3 regions of the Arthrobacter sp. GW822-FHT05G07 genome follow, and region 1 is predicted to be linked to each of the others. Evidence: riboswitches for the same ligand, from Rfam matches in the RefSeq annotation. Region 1 holds a riboswitch; each other region holds the start of a gene.
The links. Region 1 has a riboswitch for thiamine pyrophosphate ahead of thiO (glycine oxidase ThiO). Riboswitches for the same ligand answer to the same signal wherever they lie in the genome.
Positions count from the first base shown of each region.

Region 2: another riboswitch for thiamine pyrophosphate. It lies ahead of thiD (bifunctional hydroxymethylpyrimidine kinase/phosphomethylpyrimidine kinase); the one in region 1 lies ahead of thiO (glycine oxidase ThiO).
Region 3: another riboswitch for thiamine pyrophosphate. It lies ahead of AC1RJY_RS08840 (ECF transporter S component); the one in region 1 lies ahead of thiO (glycine oxidase ThiO).

Region 1 covers NZ_JBXALT010000003.1:82,890-87,419, forward strand. Annotated here, with positions in the region: gene AC1RJY_RS05555 (RNB domain-containing ribonuclease) at 1-519, opposite strand, end outside; gene AC1RJY_RS05560 (TM2 domain-containing protein) at 634-1,581, opposite strand; gene AC1RJY_RS05565 (ferritin-like fold-containing protein) at 1,738-2,406, shown strand; gene thiE (thiamine phosphate synthase) at 2,437-3,108, opposite strand; TPP riboswitch at 3,136-3,254, shown strand; gene thiO (glycine oxidase ThiO) at 3,247-4,515, shown strand; gene thiS (sulfur carrier protein ThiS) at 4,512-4,530, shown strand, end outside.
Region 2 covers NZ_JBXALT010000005.1:63,096-67,625, forward strand. Annotated here, with positions in the region: gene AC1RJY_RS09540 (Rne/Rng family ribonuclease) at 1-2,005, shown strand, start outside; TPP riboswitch at 2,168-2,266, shown strand; gene thiD (bifunctional hydroxymethylpyrimidine kinase/phosphomethylpyrimidine kinase) at 2,257-3,804, shown strand; gene rplU (50S ribosomal protein L21) at 4,182-4,490, shown strand.
Region 3 covers NZ_JBXALT010000004.1:317,873-322,402, reverse strand. Annotated here, with positions in the region: gene AC1RJY_RS08845 (NUDIX hydrolase) at 1-630, opposite strand, end outside; TPP riboswitch at 1,073-1,209, shown strand; gene AC1RJY_RS08840 (ECF transporter S component) at 1,286-1,906, shown strand; gene AC1RJY_RS08835 (ABC transporter ATP-binding protein) at 1,906-3,498, shown strand; gene AC1RJY_RS08830 (energy-coupling factor transporter transmembrane component T family protein) at 3,495-4,289, shown strand; gene AC1RJY_RS08825 (GNAT family N-acetyltransferase) at 4,286-4,530, opposite strand, start outside.

The DNA.
Region 1 (4,530 bases):
GAGTTTGGCCCTGCTGCGAACGGCGGCGCGGGCAACGGTGACAGCCAACACTCCAGCTTCCGCGTCCAAGTCGAAGTCCCACACGAACGCACTGCAGTCCTGATCGGCCAAGAGGCTGCCGGCGTTCTCGCTGATGACCTCCGGATGCAGCGGGATCCGCCCGTCAGGAGCATAGAAGGTCTGCCCGCGGTGACGGGTTTCGTGGTCCAGTGCCCCACCCGGTTCCACGAAAGACGGGACATCGGCGATTGCGTAGAGGACCTTGTAGCCGTCGCCGGCACGGTCAATGAACAGGGCCTGGTCCAAGTCCGTGGAGGTCGCCGGATCAATGGTCACGAATGGTACGTGCCGCAGGTCCTGACCCGGCAACTCAAGGTCCGCGACGGCTTGCCGTGCTTCTTCCACAGCTTCTGCCGGGTATTCGCCAGGGAGTTCCAGCTCTGTCCTGAGAGCGGCAAGCGCCGCGGCGAGCTGGTCCGAGGAGTCGTCGACGTTGGGCGCTATCCGATGATGTGACACGAAAATCAGGGTAGCCCGAAACCGGCGGATAGTCTTGGATGTCCCACCCAAAAAGCCCGCTACCCCAAGGGGGCAACGGGCTTTCCGTGCGGCGGTATGGACCGGACCGGCTGTTTAGTTTGCCGGCGTCAGGGTGAAAGTAGCTGCCTTGTCGCCGAAGTCATCGCTGATGACCACTGTGGTGGGGCCGTTCTTGATGTCGAAGGCAATGACTCCCCGCTGCATCTCTCCGGCGGCAACATCCCCGGAAGGCAGTCCTCCCAGACCTTCCTCCACGTAGATCTCCTCGCCCTTGGCGCCGTCCGCGTCGAAGGCCTCGAAGTTCGAGGGTGAGGCGTAACTGCTTCCAGCTGTGGCCTCCCAGGAAACCTCCAAGAGGAGGAAGCCTCCCCTGGTCGGTTTCATGTAGGACATCCCGGGAATTTCGGTGGTGTAACCGGAGTTCAGGAGGCTGACTTTCACGGTGTTGCCCTCGGACATGGTGACGGTTAAGGAACCGTCATCAGAGGCAGTGCCCGACGACGGTGCCGGTGCCTCCTGGGAGGCCGACGGCAGGACCGGGGCATCGGTGCCTGCACCCTGGACTGCAGCAGCAACAAAGGTCAACGACAACACCGTGGACACGATTCCGACAATCAGGCCCGCGAACCAGACGACAATGGTGATGATCCATGCCTTCTTCTTGTTCTCCGGGTAACCCGCAAGCGGACGGCCCTGCTTGTCCCGGGCGTTTCCCGTCAGCGTGATGATGAGGTCAACGATGGACCAGATACCGAAGCCGCCGGCTGTGAGCAGCTTCGCGATTCCGGTACCGATCTTGCCCAGATAGAAGCGGTCCACACCGAAGCTACCCAGGAGCAGGGCCAGGATCCATGTGGTCATGAAGGACTTCGCCGGAGCTCCCACCGGGGTTCCGTAGGGGCCTGAATCCGGTCCGGGCTGGTAGCCCGGCTGTGCCCCACCCTGGAACTGGCCGCCGTAAGCGTAGGGTGCGGCAGGCACCTGCGGAATTCCTGCTCCGGCGTCGTTCTGCGGCGCGGGTGGGTAACTGGGGTGACTCATTGAAAATCCTTCAGTGAAGTGGGTGCGAGGAGGAGGACCTACGGCATGAGGGGCATGCGGCAGTCAACTCACTTCGAGCCAGCCTAGTAGGAATGGCACTGGAAGCAGGAACCCGACCCCGGGGAGGTTGTGGCCCACCAGGGATAGTCTTGATCCATGGGCATCTCCCCGGACGCTGCAGCCTCTGCCGGGCAACTCTCCGCGGAGTTGCTTGGAGCCATGGCATATGGCGAGCTATCCGCTTTCGGGCGCCTCTCCCTGGATTCGCGCTATGCCCCCACCCTCCATGACAGGTCTGTGTTCGCGAAGATCGCCGTGGGCGCCTACGGCAACTTTGCGCTCCTCAATGACCGGTTGTCGGAGATGGGCGTCGATCCGGAACAAGCCATGCTGCCGTTCCAGCGCTCCTTCGATCATTTCCATGAGCGCACCAAACCGGGGGACTGGTTCGAATCTGTCATGAAGGCGTACGTCATCGATACGGTGTCATCGGACTTCTACAGGGCCGTATCGATGTTCCTCGACCCAACAACGCGGCATTTCGTTGAACGCGTCGCTTCCCCTGACCAGGCCACGGAAGTCCTTCGGGTCCTGATCAGGCGGGCCTTGGCTGACGACCCGCGCCTGGCCTCGCGCCTTGCATTGTGGGGTCGCCGCTTGGTGGGGGAGGCCTTGACGCAGGCGCAGCGCGTCGGCATGGAACACCCCCTGCTGGGACCATTGCTGAAAGGCGGCGGGGATGCGCGTGCAGCGGTCAGGAGCTTAACGACGGAACTCGCCGATAAACACGGGCGCCGGATGACAGGCCTTGGCCTGACCGCGTAGCGGCTAAGACCACTTGAATTCGGCGGGAAACTACACGGTGTCCAGTGCTTGCAGCAGCGACTTGGCTGCCGCCGTCGGGTCTGTTGCCTCGGTGATGGCACGGACCACGACGATCCGGCTGGCTCCCGCTTCCACTACCTGTTCAACGTTGCTGAGGTCGATGCCACCAATGGCGAACCAAGGAAGTGTCACAGCATTGCCCGAACGCTTTTCCGCTTCTGCGGCATATGTGACCAAGTCCAGCCCCACCGCCGAGCGGCCGGGTTTGGTAGGCGTTGCCCAGACCGGACCCACGCAGAAATAGTCCAGTCCCAGGGGGCCCTGGGAGGTGGCGACTGCCGCATCGATTTGTTCCTGTGTGTGGGTGGAAAGACCGATGCCGGTCACGTTCGGCAAGAGGGTTCGCGCTGCCGTCAGGGGCAGGTCCTTTTGACCGATGTGGAATACAGGAGCCCCGGAAATACTGGCAACATCGGCCCGGTCGTTGACAGCCCAAAGCCGTCCGTGCCGTTGTGCGACGCTCCGCAAAACGGCCAGCAATTCAAGCTCCTCGGCAGCTTCCAGAGTCTTGTCGCGGAGCTGGATGATGTCAACGCCTCCAGCGAATGCGGCGTCCACAAAGTCTTCGAAATCGCCCTGCCGTTGACGGGCATCAGTGCACAGATAGAGGCGGGCGGAGGCGAGGGCGTCAGGCTGGGTCATGGAAACCAGAGTAGTTCCTCTAAACTGGGCACGTACTGCGGGAGCCGCGACATTCGTCATATGACTGTCCGGCTGAGAGGGCTTCAGCGCCGACCGCTTGACCTGATCCGGCTAGTACCGGCGTAGGGAAGGAAACGAATGGCAGGTCCCCGCCATACCCCCATCCAGGCAGACGTGGCCGTCATTGGCGGCGGCATCATAGGCCTTGGCATCGCTCATGAAGCCCGGCGACTTGGCCGTTCAGTGGCGCTGATCGATCCCGTCCCGGCCTCGGGTGCAACGTTCGCCGCCGCCGGAATGCTTGCACCCGTCAGCGAACTGCATTATCAGGAGGGAGACCTCCTGGAATTGATGGTCGAATCTTCGCGGCTGTGGCCTTCCTTCGTGGACGGACTGCACGTGGGTGGAGAGGGCAGCGGATACCGCACGACGCCGACCCTCGCCGTGGGTGCCGACGCAGCCGACCGCAGGGCGCTCGCAGACCTGAGGTCCGTACAGCTCGCAGCTGGATTGGGAGTTGAACCTCTGGCCCTGCGGGACGCGAGGCAACGCGAGCCGCTCCTCAGCCCACAGATTTCCTGCGCTTTCGATATTCCCGCCGACCACCAAGTGGATCCGCGAAAGCTCGCCGCATGCCTCCTGGCTGGATTAGCAAACCATTCACCTGACGACGGTTCCTGGGTGTCCGGGGCCGATGACGGATTCGCCGTTCCTTCCCCGGCACGCGGTGTGCTGAGGGATGACGGGCGGGTCACCGGAGTGGAACTCGAATCCGGAGTCGTGGTCCGCGCCGCGGAGACTGTGGTGGCCAACGGGCTGGGGGCATCCCAACTGTCGGGGCTCCCTGAGGGACTGAACCTTCCGGTGAGGCCGGTCTATGGCGACATCCTCCGGCTTCGCGTCCCCGACAACCTCCGGCCCTTGGTCACGTCCACTGTTCGGGGGATGGTTCGAGGCGTTCCCGTCTACATAGTTCCCCGGGATGACGGAACCGTGGTGATTGGGGCGACGCAACGCGAAGACGGATTGTCAGCGTCTTCCAACGCGGTCTCGGCCGGCGGCGTCTACCAGCTGCTGAGGGATGCCCAAGCCCTGGTCCCCGCAGTTGCGGAATTGGAACTCCTTGAAGCAACCGCCCGCGCCCGCCCTGGAACCCCGGACAACGCCCCCCTGCTCGGACGGGTCAGCGGTCCCCACGGCGACACTGACGGCCTGGTGATCGCCACAGGTTTCTTCCGCCACGGTGTGCTCCTGACTCCCGTGGCCGCCAGAATCGTGGGCGAACTCATCAGCGGCACAACGGACCCTCGATGGACTCCGTTCCTGCCTGATCGCTTCGCGGGCAACGCTTCAGTTCCCCAAGTTCTTACACCAGCAGCACACGCTCCCACCAAGGAAACAGCATGAACATCAAACTCAACG
Region 2 (4,530 bases), on a different contig from region 1:
CGTTTACCTGGGCAAGGTCCAGAATGTTCTGCCTTCCATGGAAGCTGCCTTCGTGGACATCGGACGTGGCCGCAACGCGGTCCTGTACGCCGGTGAAGTCAACTGGGACGCAGTCAATCTTGAAGGCCAGCCACGCCGGATCGAGAACGCCCTGAAGTCCGGCGACTCCGTCCTGGTCCAGGTGACCAAAGACCCCGTGGGGCACAAGGGGGCCCGGCTCACCAGCCAGATCTCCTTGCCGGGCCGCTACTTGGTCTACGTACCCGGTGGTTCCATGACCGGCATCTCCCGCAAGCTTCCCGACGTCGAACGCAACCGCCTCAAGCGCATCCTGAAGGACCGCTTGCCGGAAAACGCCGGTGTCATTGTCCGCACAGCCGCTGAGGGGGCGTCGGAGGAAGAGCTGACGCACGACATCAACCGTCTGCGCGCCCAGTGGGAAGGCATCGAAGGACAGGCCTCGTCCACCAAGGTCCTGGCCCCTGAACTGCTTTACGGCGAACCCGACCTCACCATCAAGGTGGTCCGTGACGTCTTCAATGAGGACTTCTCCAAGCTGATCGTCTCCGGTGACGACGCCTGGGACACCATCGAGGCCTACGTCACGTACGTTGCCCCTGATCTGGTGGGCCGCCTTGAAAAGTGGACCAAGGACCAGGACATTTTCGCTGCCTGGCGCATCGACGAGCAGATCCACAAGGCGCTGGAGCGTAAGGTCTTCCTGCCGTCCGGTGGTTCGTTGGTCATCGACCGCACCGAGGCCATGACCGTGGTGGACGTCAACACCGGTAAGTTCACCGGCAGCGGCGGAAACCTCGAAGAAACGGTGACCAAGAACAACCTTGAAGCGGCTGAGGAAGTGGTTCGCCAGCTCCGTCTGCGCGACATCGGCGGCATTATCGTCATCGACTTCATCGACATGGTCCTGGAATCCAACCGCGATCTCGTCCTGCGACGCATGGTCGAGTGCCTTGGCCGCGACCGTACCAAGCACCAGGTGGCCGAAGTGACGTCGCTGGGCTTGGTCCAGATGACACGCAAGCGTATGGGTACCGGCCTCCTTGAGGTCTTCGGTGAGCAGTGCGAGCATTGCGCCGGCAGGGGCGTTGTCACCCACGACGAGCCCGTTGAACACCGCCGCGCCAACGTGGTTGCCGCCGAGCACCACCGCCCGCACGCCGAGGCACAGCAGCCTGCAGCGCGGACGGAACGCAAGCGCCGCCGCGGCAAGGGTGGGGGACAGGCCATCGCCGAAGCCCCCGCGCAGGTCCATACGACGACGTCCGCCCCGGCTGCACCTTCGGCTCCGGTCGAAGCACAGGATCCCGCCCGGCAAGCCAAGGCTGAGGCAACCCGGGCTGCCCTGGCGACGATTGCCGCTGCAGCGCACGCCGCCCACCTGCACGACGACGAAGTTCACCGCGCAGAGGAGCAGGCAAGGGCGGCGGGCCACGAGCCGGCCGTTAGCCCCGCATCCGGTACCGCCGCCAGCGGCGAAGCCGGAGCAACTGCCCGCGAAGCAGAAAAAAGGGAAGCAGCAGTCCAGGAAGCAAGGTCTACTCCCGTCCTGCGTTTCGGCGGCGAAGAAGTAGCACTGCCGTTCGTTGAGCACCACGAGGAACCGCAGGCCGCCAAGCCTGCCATGAGCCTGGACCTCCTGGCCGAGGCGTTCTCGCACCTCGGCGCTGCTCCGGCACCTGCGGAAGAAGCCGCGCCGGTGGTCGTGCCGGAGCCTGCTGATGCCCCGAAGGCTGATGTGCCGGCCCGTGCCGAAAAAGCTCCCGAGGCTGTTCAGGCTACGAGTAGTCGTCGTGGCCGCCGCAACCGGAGTGCCAGCCGGGCCCAAGGCGCGGCCAATGAAACCAGCGTCGAGCACCATGAGGTGACGGCCTCGGCCCCCCGAGGCTCGGCCCATGAGGCCAAGGTGCCCGCGGAACAAGCCAAGAAGGCATCAACCGACGAGCCCATCATCCTCGGAGTTGGAGTTCCTGCCTCCGAGCTCTAAATCCGGACAGCAACAGCTGAGAGGGCCCTGCACAATCTGCCAACGGCGGACTGTGCAGGGCCTTTCTTGTCCGCGCAGGCCACGCATTCCATGCATCCGTGGTCACATCCCGGTCGCGACGTGGTCCGGTTCCCGCGCCACGTCGCTTCCCGGCTAGGCTTGGGGACTGACACGGGGTGCCGGGCGTTGGGCCAGGCTGAGATCCAGACCCGTTGAACCTGTCCGGTTAGCACCGGCGAAGGGATGTCCTCATGACTGCATCACCATATTCAGCTGTGTACCCACTCGACGCTCCGAACTCGGGCCGGGCAACCCCACGCGTACTGAGTATTGCCGGCTCGGACCCTTCCGGCGGCGCGGGAATTCAGGCGGACCTGAAGAGCATCGCAGCACTCGGCGGTTACGGAATGGCTGCCATCACGGCTCTCACCGCACAAAACACCATGGGGGTCATCGCCGTCCATGTCCCTCCCGCGCAGTTCCTCCGACAGCAACTGGACGCCATCAGCAGCGACATCACCATTGATGCCGTCAAGATCGGAATGCTCGGCGATGCGACCGTCATAGACGAGGTCCGCGGCTGGATTGAAGAGGTGCGTCCCGCCGTCGTGGTCCTGGACCCGGTGATGGTGGCCACCAGTGGCGACCGGCTCCTGCGCGAGTCAGCGGAGAAGGCTTTGCGTTCGCTGCTGCCTCTGGCCGACCTGATCACCCCGAACCTTCCGGAACTTGCCATGTTGCTGGGGGAGCCGGAGGCAACAGAATGGGAATCGGCGCTGGACCAAGGCAAACGGCTGGCAGCGGAGTACGGAAACACGGTCCTGGTCAAGGGTGGCCACCTGCCTGGTCCGGTATGTCCTGATGCACTGGTGAACACCAGTGGGATGCTGTCACGGGACGTGATCGAGATAACAGGTCCCCGGGTCGAAACGCGGAACAGCCACGGAACCGGGTGCTCCTTGTCGTCCGCCTTGGCTACAGTCCAGGCACGCACGGGTGACTGGGAAGTTTCACTGCAGGAAGCGAAGTCTTGGTTACTGGGGGCTTTGACAACCTCTGAGGCCCTCGAGGTGGGGCAGGGGAACGGGCCCGTGCATCACTTCCACCACCTCCAGCAGGCATCCAAGCCGGGCGCCTTCGCTGCGACCTTGTGGAAGGAAGCCGGTCCAGAGCTCGAATCCATTTACGGGCTTCCGTTCATTCAAGGACTTCAATCGGGCGAACTCCCGGAACGTGACTTCAACTACTACCTCGCCCAAGATGCGATCTACCTCAATGGGTACTCCAGGGTGTTGGCGCGTGCGGGGGCCCTGGCCCCCACGGAGGAAGAGCAGTTGTTCTGGGCCAAGGCATCACAGCAGTGCCTGGAAGTTGAATCGGAGCTGCACAGGAACTGGCTGAGCACCAGGGAGGCCTCCACGGCCACCGGCCCGGTCACCAAGTCCTATGTGGATCATCTACTGGCAAAGTCGGCTTCCGGCAGCTACGCGGTGGTGCTCGCGGCGATCCTGCCCTGTTACTGGTTGTACGCGGAGGTGGGTCGGCAGCTTCATGCATCGTATGTAGACGCCGGAGCCCCCGCAGATCACGCCTATGCCGAGTGGCTGAAGACCTACGCCGACGAGGACTTCGCTGCCGCAACCCGGAAAGCGATCAATTTCACGGATGCTGCGGCCATTGCGGGTTCGGAGATGGAGCGGGCCGCCATGATGGACGCTTTCATCCAGTCCTGCCGTTATGAGACGGCGTTTTTTGATGCTCCGCGGTTGTTTGCGCAGCCTTCCATCGGCCGCGGCTAGCCCGCTACCACGGATGCATTTGCGGGCAACTGCGGAGACACGTCAGCGCGTCGTTGCCTGAATCGCGTTAATCTCGCCGAAAACCTGTAGGCTGTATGGGCACGGTGCCGGGAGAGTCCGTTACAACTCGTGACGCAAGTCACGAGGTAGCCTCCGGACCCGGCCTCATTTGCAGCTGAAGGTCAAACTAGCGTAATCTTGATCTTCGGTGCTTACGCCAACACTTGGGTTATGCCCCTTGGAATTGTTCATGGGATGACTCGCGGACTTCGATCAGAAGTCCACGGCGTTGAGGCACAGCGCGAACCAGGCCTGATTCCGGTTGAAGGTTCCGCACGCAAATTTTGTAATAAACGTCGAGAGAAGTGAGTACCCAAGTGGTGTACGCGATTGTCCGCGCAGGCGGCCGCCAAGAAAAAGTTTCCGTTGGAGACTACGTAACGCTGAACCGCGTCCCCGGTGGAGCCGGTAGCACGCTTGAGCTGCCCGCATTGCTCCTGGTTGACGGCGAGAAGGTCACCTCCGCAGCTGCGGAACTGGCCAACGTCAAGGTCACGGCTGAGATCCTCGAGGACCTCCGTGGTCCGAAGATCGTCATCCAGAAGTTCAAGAACAAGACCGGCTACCGGAAGCGTCAGGGTCACCGTCAGGAACTGACCAAGATCAAGATCACCAGCATCGCGTAACTTCCGTTACCCGCTGTTCAGGTTTTTCAGTTTCCCCAGA
Region 3 (4,530 bases), on a different contig from region 1:
TGGAACGACTGGGTGTTCGGCCGACCAGACAGCGTCCACGGTTCCGAGTCCGGCGATTTCTTTGAGCAGGTAATAGGTGGGCGGCATCAGTTTCAACGTGCCTGCGGCTTCCGCTTCAAGAATGTCCGCCACCGGCATCCACAGTGATTGCCAGGCTTCCGTGGTTTGGTGCTGCGGCGTGGCTCCCGGAGAGGGCTTGGCAACGTAGAAGAACGTGTCGAAGCGTTTGGGCATGTCCGTGGGGGTGATCCAGTTGGCCCACGGGCGGAGGTCGGAGGCATCGATGGTGAGTCCGGCCTCCTCCTGAACCTCGCGGATGGCGGCAGCGAGTACCGTCCCGGCGTTCTTCGCTGCTGCTCCCGGATCCGCGCTCAGGGAGCTCTGGTTCCAGTCGGCTGCGTGGCGTTGAAGCAGCTCCGCCGGGTAGTCCCACCCGCTCTGATCGGCGGCATCGACGCGTCCGCCAGGGAAGACCACCATTCCGGCGGCAAAGTCCATGGTGCTCACCCTGTGTTGGACGAAGGCTTCGAGGCCGTCCGAGGCGTCGCGGAGCAGGATGACGCTCGCTGCCAGGCGGGGTTCCGCCACGGCGTTGGTGTCTGTAAGTCCCGAGCCGGAGATGTCCGTCATGAAATGTGCCCCTTTGCCGCGGTGAAGTCTGCTGATTCATTCTCTCAGGTCCTGTTGTGGGGCCTGGTGTGCAGGGAATGGCGTGGGGGAAGGGTGCAGAGCGGGCCTCGCAATACGCACCCCCGTCTCGTTGTTAGGCCTGGTGTGCAGGGAATGGCGCGGGGGAAGGGTGCAGAGCGGGCCTCGCAACGCACCCCCGTCTCGTTGTTAGGCCTTGTGTGCAGGGAATGGCGTGGGGGAGGGGTGCAGAGCGGGCCTCGCAACGCACCCCCGTCTCGTTGTTAGGCCTGGTGTGCAGGGAATGGCGCGGGGGAAGGGTGCAGAGCGGGCCTCGCAACGCGCGTGGCAACGGGCACCTCAAGGACGGGAAGCCGATTGTGACTGGACCGCAGCGCCCGCCACGGACTCAGGTGTAAACTGAACCAGCCCATCAGGGCAGATTTGATAACGACAGGGGAGCGCCGCCGTCGGACTCTGCAGAGATGCAGGAGACGCGAGGGCGCTGAGAGTGCGGACAGCCGCAGACCCTCGAACCTGATCCGGTTAGTACCGGCGCAAGGGAGTCGAGCTTCTCAGAGTGTCCGGATGCGGACGGCGCGAGCCGGACCCGGGATCCGGGGAGCACTTTCCCCTCCTGTAACCTCAGGAGGCAGAAATGACCACGGTAAACGTGAAGAAGGCCAGTTATAACTGGCGCGTTGTAGACATCGTTGTGGCGGCTCTTATCGCCATCGCCGGCGGCGTGATCTTCTGGGCATGGTCCCAGGGCGCGGCACTGGTATCCATCCCCATGAACGCGACGTATCCGCCGCTCACAGGCTTGATTGCCGGTGGCTGGATGATTCCCGCGGTCCTGGGAATGCTCATTATCCGCAAGCCCGGTGCTGCGCTGTTCTGCGAAGCCGTCGCCGCCACCGGTGAGCTCATCATGGGCTCGCAGTACGGCACCACGGTGCTGATATCCGGCGTTTTGCAGGGCCTGGGCGCCGAGCTCATCTTCGCCGCCTTCAGGTACAAGAAGTTCAACCTGCCCACCGCGCTCCTTGCGGGCGCCGGCGCGGGCCTCTTCTGCGGCCTGAACGACTCCTTCCTGCCATGGGGTTGGAACATCGCCTACGAGGCCATCGACAAGCTGGCCTACATCACCTTCACCACGATCTCCGGTGCCATCATCGCCGGCGCCCTCTCCTGGGTTGCGACGCGCGGCCTCGCCAAGACCGGGGTGCTGAGCTCCTTCGCCTCGCGCAAGGCCGCTTCGGAGCCAGTCTTCAACTGATGTCCGCCACGCAAAGCGGCACGGTCCGGCCTGCCGCCATCTCCGCCGAGGGCTGGGGATGGCGGCATGCCGGCCGGGCCCAGCCTGCCATTCAAGGCCTGGACCTTCGGATCGAACCGGGGGAACTGGTTCTGCTGCTGGGCCCTTCGGGCGCCGGCAAGTCGACCCTCCTGCACGCCCTCGCCGGGGTGCTGGGGGATGAGGAAGACGACTCGGATGAGACCGGCTCCCTGCTGATCGACGGCGTCGCGCCCCGCGAGCAGCGTGGCCGTGCCGGACTGATGCAGCAGGATCCGGAAACGCAGGTGGTCTTGTCGCGGGTTGGCGACGACGTCGCCTTCGGCGCGGAGAACCTTGCAGTTCCGCGGGACGAAATCTGGTCCCGCGTCCATGAAGCGCTCGACGACGTCGGGTTGCGTACCGCTGCGGGTGGCGGCCTGGCGTTGGATCACCCGACGGCGGCGCTCTCCGGCGGCCAGAAGCAGCGCCTCGCGCTTGCGGGCATTTTGGCCATGCGCCCCGGCCTGATCCTTCTGGACGAACCAACAGCCAACCTGGACCCGGCAGGTGTGCTCGAGGTCCGGGATGCTGTTGGGCGCTGCCTGGACAAGACCGGCGCCACGCTGGTTGTGGTGGAACACCGCGTCTCTGTGTGGAAGGACCTGGTGGACCGGATCGTGGTCCTGCAGCCGGGATCGGCCGCAGGGTCCAGCACGGCCGCAGGGGCCGGGCGGGTCACGGGCGGCGTCCTCTTGGACGGCCCTCCGGACCAGGTCCTTTCCGAGGCCCGCACTATGCTCATGTCGGCAGGCGTCTGGGTGCCCGGGTACGTCCCGGCAACCCGGGGGCGGCACAATGAGCCCGACACCGCGCAGCTTCTCCTCGCAGCCCAGGACCTTTCTGTTTCCCGTGAAAAGCCACGGCGCAAAGGGTTCAAAACCATCCCGCCCATGCCGGTGCAAACGGGCATCAGTGCGCAGGTAAGAGCTGGCCAGGCACTGACCATTACGGGCCCAAACGGTGCGGGCAAGTCCACGTTCGCGCTCACGTTGGCCGGCCTTTTGGCGCCTGTGGACGGCAAGGTGAGTGCCGCCGTCGAGCTTTCCGAAGGCGCGGGCATTGACCCGTACAAGTGGAAGGCGGAGCAGCTGATCGCCCGCATCGGGACGGTGTTCCAGGAGCCGGAGCATCAGTTCGTCACGGGCAAGGTCCTGGATGAACTCATGTTCGGTCCGAAGCATCTGGGCCATGGCGAGGAACGCGTGGATGAACTGTTGGAGCGGTTGCGGCTGACGCATCTTGTGGACGCCAACCCGTATACGTTGTCCGGCGGGGAGAAGCGGCGGCTTTCGGTGGCCACGGTGCTCGCAGCACATCCGAAGGTTCTTGTCTTGGACGAGCCCACGTTCGGCCAGGACGCCAACACGTGGGCAGAATTGGCGTCGTTCCTTTCCGAGTTGCTGGACGCTGGAACCGCGGTGGTCTCCGTGACCCACGATCAGGAATTCAGTGCCGTACTCGGCGGCACAGAACTGCGGCTAGGCCCGATCACGGAGGGCCGAGCCACCCATCAGGAAGCCGGCGCAGCATGAGGGACGCACTGAATATTCGCGGAAACCACTCCCTGCTGACCCGTGCCAACCCTCTGGCCAAGTTCGTAGCGGTCTTCCTCATATCCCTTGTGCTGGCACTGTCCATTGACTGGGTCTCGGCCTCAACGGCACTCATTGCTGAACTGGCGCTCTTCCCGTTGGCCGGCCTCACTTTCAGGCTTTTATGGCGGCGGGCCTGGCCCCTGATCATCGCGGCCGCGATCGGCGGCTGGAGCACCGCGATCGTGGCGGCGGACAGCGGCGCTGTACTGCTCGACGTCGGGCTCTGGTCCATCAGCGAAGGTTCCCTTGAGCTGGGGCTTGGTTTCATGCTCCGCGGTTTGGCGATTGCGTTGCCAGCGATCTTGCTGATGACGTGCACCGATCCCACAGACCTGGCCGACGCGCTGGCGCAGAAGGCCAGGCTGCCGCACCGCTTCGTCCTCGGATCCCTCGCTGCCATGAGGCTGGTGGGCCTCATGGCAGAGGAGTGGCAAACCATCGGAATGGCCCGCCGTGCCCGCGGAGTCGGTTCCCAAGGCAGCCCTTTTCAGCGTTTGAAGGCCACGCTCGGCCAGAGTTTCGGGTTGCTGGTTCAGGCTGTTCGGCGGGCGTCGCGGTTGGCGGTGACCATGGAAGCGCGCGGCTTCGGCGGTGGTCAAAGGACGTGGGCGCGGGAATCCACCTATTCCCTCCTGGATGCGTGGGTAGTCCTTGGAGGACTGGTTATCTCAGCCGGTGCGGTCCTGACGGCAGTGGGCGCGGGAACCTGGAGCTTCGTCTGGCGCTAGCGCGCGGGACGCTGCTGGATTTCATCGAAGCCTGCCCGCGTCAGGAAACCCAACTGGGCTTCCTTCTCGGCAAGCTGGATGATGGGTCCCAGCTCAAAGCACGTCGCTTCCAAGCGGCGCAGGGCCTTGGCGTTGCGGGAGTCCGGCTCCACCACAATCCGGTCCTTGCCCGGCAGGGAGAACATGTACTTGATCAAGGACGTGCCCAGGCGCGGGGTGAAGTGAGGAATGGGCCGCGTGG